One region of the Peribacillus sp. NPDC097264 genome, then DNA from elsewhere that is predicted to be linked to it. Evidence: riboswitches for the same ligand, from Rfam matches in the RefSeq annotation. Region 1 holds a riboswitch; the other holds the start of a gene.
What was found. A riboswitch is a leader RNA that binds a small molecule or an ion and turns the genes downstream of it on or off. The one in region 1 is predicted to bind S-adenosylmethionine.
Positions count from the first base shown of each region.

Region 2: it holds a riboswitch for S-adenosylmethionine, as region 1 does, so the genes downstream of both, ACQKL0_RS19955 (sugar ABC transporter substrate-binding protein) here and ACQKL0_RS12740 (methionine biosynthesis PLP-dependent protein) in region 1, are expected to answer to the same signal.

Region 1 covers NZ_JBNNSR010000007.1:102,375-105,588, forward strand. The annotation lists gene fumC (class II fumarate hydratase) at 1-732, opposite strand, end outside; SAM riboswitch class I at 1,052-1,166, shown strand; gene ACQKL0_RS12740 (methionine biosynthesis PLP-dependent protein) at 1,252-2,364, shown strand; gene metC (cystathionine beta-lyase) at 2,361-3,214, shown strand, end outside.
Region 2 covers NZ_JBNNSR010000021.1:6,104-9,317, reverse strand. The annotation lists gene ACQKL0_RS19960 (GTP-binding protein) at 1-1,523, shown strand, start outside; SAM riboswitch class I at 1,613-1,719, shown strand; gene ACQKL0_RS19955 (sugar ABC transporter substrate-binding protein) at 1,833-2,948, shown strand; gene ACQKL0_RS19950 (sugar ABC transporter ATP-binding protein) at 3,016-3,214, shown strand, end outside.

The sequences.
Region 1 (3,214 bases):
AGAAAGTGCCGGGAATTCTTTTTTCGTATTGATTCCAGTCCCAACAGCCGTACCGCCCAATGCAAGGTTCAATAATTTTTGGCTACTTTCTTCGATCATCGCCAAATCTTTATCAAGCATTGCTTTCCAACCGGAGATTTCTTGGCCAAGAGTTAGTGGTGTCGCATCTTGAAGATGGGTACGTCCAATTTTCACGACATCCCAGAATTCTTTTTCTTTGGCTTCGAATGTGTCACGAAGCACTTTAATGGCCGGTACCAATTTTTCGGCAACTTCCATATAAGCTGCGATATGCATGGCTGTCGGGAATGTATCGTTAGAGCTTTGCGCTTTGTTAACATCATCATTCGGGTGAAGCATCTCAGTTTCGCCTTTTTCCTCTAACCATTTATTGCCTTTGTTTGCGACCACCTCATTCACGTTCATATTACTTTGTGTGCCGCTACCAGTTTGCCAGACGACAAGTGGGAAATGTTCGTCAAGCGTACCTTCAAGGATTTCACCACAAATTTTAACGATGGCATCCTTCTTCACTTCTGAAAGATCGCCAAGTTCAAAATTCACTTTTGCTGCCGCTTGTTTTACGTAAGCAAATGCATGAACTAATTCAATCGGCATTTTTTCATAACCGATTTTGAAGTTATTACGGCTTCTTTCCGTTTGAGCACCCCAGTACTTATCAGCAGGAACTTTTACTTCCCCCATTGTATCTCGTTCGATTCTATATTCCATGTGTTCTCCTCCTATATTCGCACTATCCACTGAGAAACAATATGTATATGTAATGAATAATGACGTTTTATATGATCCCCTATATATTGTACAAACATTATTATTGTAAAGCAAAAAAAACGGAACACAAATGACCTTTTCCTTCAGAAAAGTCCGTTTAATCTGAATCCGGTTCTATTACTCTGTTGAATTCGTAATTTTATAATGATAAATCTGATACATGTTCCATAATAGCTAGTCCCAAATAACCGTCTATTAGGAATGTCCTTGACAGAATCCTATATTTATAGTAAATTCAAAAGAAATTGAATAATCAAAACTCTTATCGAGAGAGGTAGAGGGAATGGCCCTATGACACCTCAGCAACCTTCATTTGTTTCAAACCAATGAAAAGGTGCTAATTCCACAAGTTTGTGTAACTTGGAAGATAAGAAGAATGACTCTATCCTACTTATTCAAGTCTTCTTCTTAAAGAAGACTTTTTTTATTTTATTTAACTAAAAGGAGCAGTGAAAAATTATGTACAAAACAGAAACCTATCTTGCTCAGCTTGGAAACCGCAGTGAAACGGCGACAGGAACGGTCAATCCGCCCGTTTACTTCTCGACGGCTTTCCGTCACGAAGGAATTGGTCAATCAACAGGATTCGACTATACACGAACAGGAAACCCTACACGCCAGCTATTGGAGCAATCTATCGCCAAACTAGAACATGGCGATCAAGGATATGCATGTAGCTCGGGAATGGCTGCCATTGCCACCATCCTTTCCTTATTCAAATCAGGGGATGCATGGATCAGTAGCGAAGATTTATATGGCGGTACATATCGTTTATTAGAGCATGGCTTTAAAAAATGGGGGCTACAATGCGAATATGTCAATACATGTTGCCTGGAGGATATTGAAAAAGCAATCACCCCTCAAACAAAGGCCATCTTTATTGAAACTCCCACAAACCCTCTTATGCAGCAAACGGACATTCCAGCCGTCGCCGCTCTTGCCAAACAATACAATTTACTATTGATTGTTGACAATACTTTTTACACGCCGATCATCCAACAGCCCCTCTTACTTGGTGCTGACATCGTGATTCACAGTGCAACGAAATATCTAGGTGGCCATAATGACGTGTTGGCCGGCTTGATTGTGGCAAAAGGCGCCGAGTTATGTGAGTCCCTTGCTTTCCACCATAATGGTATGGGTGCGGTCTTGAGCCCATTTGATTCGTGGCTGTTGATGCGCGGGATGAAAACCTTGGCACTGAGAATGGAGCGTCATGAAAAGAACGCCAAGGTTATCGTTGATTATTTGACGGAACATGAAAGTGTAACGGATGTTCTCTATCCTGGTCGTGGCGGCATGATTTCATTCCGGGTCAATGATGAAGCGGTGGTCAACCCATTTCTACAGTCCCTTTCATTGATTTCATTTGCCGAAAGCCTTGGTGGTGTTGAAAGCTTCATCACATATCCGGCGACACAGACACATGCCGATATGCCTCTTGAAGTTAGAACGGCAAATGGAGTTTGCAATCGACTCCTTCGATTCTCTGTCGGCATCGAGGACAGCGGAGATTTAATCGAAGACCTGCAGCAGGCATTTGCTCAAGTAAAAAAGGAGGCAATACGATGACAAACCAAGAATTCAGTTTTGAAACCAAATTACTACACAACCAACATAAATTTGATCCAACAACAGGTGGGGTGAGTGTTCCGATCCAGCATGCTTCCACCTTCCATCAAACCGACATTGATCAATTTGGCAAATACGATTACAGCCGGAGCGGGAATCCGACGCGAGAAGCACTGGAAGATATCATTGCGGAACTGGAAGAAGGCACGCGCGGATTCGCTTTTTCATCCGGGATGGCTGCCATTTCAACGGCTTTCCTCCTGCTTTCTGCCGGTGACCATATCGTCATCTCTGAAGATGTATACGGAGGCACATTCCGAATGGTAACAACCGTGCTGACCCGTTTTAACATCGAACATACCTTCGTGGATATGACGGATCTTGAGAGTGTAAAAGCGGCCATCCAGCCAAATACGCGAGCAATCTATATTGAAACGCCTTCCAATCCCTTGCTTAAAGTAACCGATATTAAAGCGGTATGTGATATCGCCAAAAGCATTGGCGCATTAAGCTTTGTAGACAATACATTCCTGACACCTGCCCTGCAAAGACCGTTAAACCTCGGGGCCGATATTGTCCTGCACAGTGCAACGAAATTTTTGTCTGGACATAGTGATGTCGTAGCAGGCCTTGCCGTCGTAAAAGACCCGGACCTTGCCGATAGACTTGGTTCCCTCCAAAACTCTTTTGGAGCGGTGCTCGGTGTTCAGGATGCCTGGCTTGTGATGAGAGGTCTGAAAACCCTATCCGTCCGGATGGAGCACTCTCAAAAAGGTGCTGAGAGAATTGCGGAATATTTAAAACAGCAACCGTTAGTGAAAAACGTGTATTACCCTGGTCTTTCCGACCA
Region 2 (3,214 bases), on a different contig from region 1:
TTGTGAGCGTTAAAGATGGCGATGACCTGGAAATCTATGAAATTACCGATACAGATCGTAAAATGGTCGAAGAGTTAACGGAGTTGGATGAAACGCGTCGTCAACGCGGAACGATTGTCGATGTGACACTCATCAGTGATTATTTGAGAAATAATCGCCTGCGTCTACTGGATACTCCAGGATTTAATGGAGAGAAAAGCGTAGACCCTGACTTCCAAAATTACTTACTGGAGAGCGATGGAGTGATGTTCGTTCTGGATGCACGGGCACCTTTCACGGGCAGTGAACGTGATTTGCTATTGGAAATGCAACAAATGGCCCCTAAACTTCCTATTCATTTCTTGCTGAATAAAATGGATACCATCTATAGTGATCAAGTGGCAGTCAGGATGGAAGATGAAACATGGGATAAGGTGAATGCTTATTTCCCGAACGCGAAGGTATTTGCTTTCTCCAAGCTTTATGACAGCAAACAGCAACTGCAGGATCTAGCTGTCTTCCTTCACGCAAACTATCAAGATAGCAATTGGAAGGAAATGAGGGCGGAGAAGCTCCTTGCCTTCACGCGTAAAACTTTATCCTATCTATTAGAAAAACGGGCAGCGAATGAACGGAAATGCGAGCATTCGATTTCTTGGAATGAACAGATGGAAGTGAAGTTGAATGGCGCTACGAATCAGTTGACTGATTTGGAAAAAGAAAAAACCGAAAACATTACAAGATCTTATCGCTTATTAAAAGAAGAAGTGAAAAAACAGCTTTCCACACGAATTCCTGAATTACTGCGTGATTGCTCTAAAACATTATCTGAGAATAGTGACTTTAGCCAAGTGCATATACAGTTGAATCAGGAAATGAACGATCGGATCCAGGCATTTATATCCGATAAAATCATGCCGCAGTATTTCCGCTCGCTTCAAGACTGGATTGCTACATCTGAGTTAGAATTCACGCAAAGCCAACAGTTCATGGATGAGATGAGCGCAGGCTTCAATGAGCTATACAAAGAAGAACGTATTGTACTGGCCGGGGACTTCCGGGTCTTGGATGACTGGCGCCGTGATGCGGACCGGATGACAAGCAGCATCCGGATAGAAAATGTAAACATATTACTAAGAAGGACCCCATCTCAGTTGATTCTTAAGGGAGCCGGGAAGCTATTTGGTGCGATTCCGCAAAATAAAGCGAATATGTACAATCGATATAAGAAGTTCTTGGAAAATGAAGACTTCCAGGATGTTGCCGATATGATCAGTGACAGATTCCTTACTCAGTTTGGATTGTTCGAAAAATCCTTGGAACGTGACATATCCCTGTTCTACCGCAGTCCATTTGCCATCCTTGAAAAAAATATCGAACAGACGAAAGCCGAAATCAAAGAACAGCAGGCTACATTGGAACATATGAGACAAAATCCTGAAGTCTACCGTGATCCGATTACCCTGTTCGAAGTGAAACTGCGCCAATTCGAACGCCTTGAAAAAATCGAGAAAAGACGCCTGGCGAAACTGCAAGGAAAATAAAACATTTAAAATATTCTAAAAACTATTGACTTAATGACTATATCCCTATAAAGTGGTACTTACCATAACGAAACGTAACACATTATATTCTCTTATCAAGAGTGGCGGAGGGACTGGCCCTACGATGCCCAGCAACCGTTCCAATTAGGAATTGGTGCTAAATCCTGCAAAACAGAAATGTTTTGACAGATAAGAGAGGGATAAGTCTGCAAACCAGCTGATTAAACCTCTCTATTTTAGAGAGGTTTTTATTTTGTGTTTATGCCGAGCTAACAGATAAGAATAATGTAAAAAATAGGGGGAATTAAAATGGGAAAATCAATTTTAAAAGGAGCTTTCGTTTCCGTCATCGCTTCGGCGTTGCTTTTGACGGGGTGTTCTTCGGGACAAAGTACAGGGGAAGCGAAAAAAGAGGAAAAGGTATCTTTTGAAAATGTTCCAGAACGATTTGCGAAAGGCGAGGGAGCTAAAATTAAAGTCATTCGTAAAATTGGCGGAGATGATCACACGGCCCAATACTTAGCAGGGGCGCAAGAAGAAGGAGAAGCACTTGGCTTCCAAGTAGATACTTTTACGGCCAATGGCGATACGGCTAAATTCCATGACGCCATCGCTCAGGCTCTGGAGGAAGACTATGATGGCTATATCATTTCCCATGGTGATGATGCAGCGACAGTGAATGACGTACAAAAGTTGGTTGATGCAGGGAAAAGCGTAGTCACATTCGATTCCATCGGCGATTTAACGAAAATTGATGGGGTAACAGTAACCTCACAAGATGACGAAGCATTGGCAACTCTTGCTTTTGACAAATTGATTGAAGAGCAAAAAGGCGAAGCGAACATTGCATACCTTTGGGTAGATGGTTTCCCTCCTATGGTGAGAAGAAATGCCGTGTATCAAGAAAAGCTGAAAGAAAATCCTGGCATTCATGAAATTGAAAGATTCGGAGTGGCATCTTCAGATACTTCTGTCCAGACGCAAAACGCGGTATCGGCGATGTTGAACAAGTATCCAAAAGGTAAAATAGACGCAATTTTCGCAACCTGGGATGCATTCGCTATCGGAGCAGCTCGTGCGATAAAAGAAGCGGGGCGCGATGAAGTGAAAATCTATGGTATTGACGTGTCCAATGCCGACCTTCAGGAGATTCAAACAAAAGGAAGCTCATGGTCGTATACCGCAGCGGTTGATCCGAAGTTGATTGGTGCAGTGAATATGAGACTGCTAGCGAAAAAACTAGCGGGGGAAGAAACGCCGCAAACCTATGATTTAGAAGCATCATTGATATCTCAAAAACAGCTTCAATCATCGAAGGACGCTGTCAATATGACCAATCTATCCGGCATTGTTCAAGGCTGGGGAGTATCAACGGAATTTGAAGAAGACTGGATGAAAGTATTGAAAGAACATTATAAGAAGTAACGATCAGAATCAGTAGACACTCTCTTTCAAGTTGAAGAGAGTGTCTGTTTAATGGGAGGGATTGGACATGGGCATTCAACTAGAAATGAAACAAATATCGATTGAGTTTCCAGGTGTAAAAGCGCTTAGTGAAGTTGATTTTTCAGTACAGTCGGGAACAGCACATGCATTGGTCGGCGCAAATGGAGCAGGGAAATCGACGCTAATGAAAGTCTTATCAGGAGCTCATGTCCATTATACCGGCGACATTTTTCTAAATGGCCAGG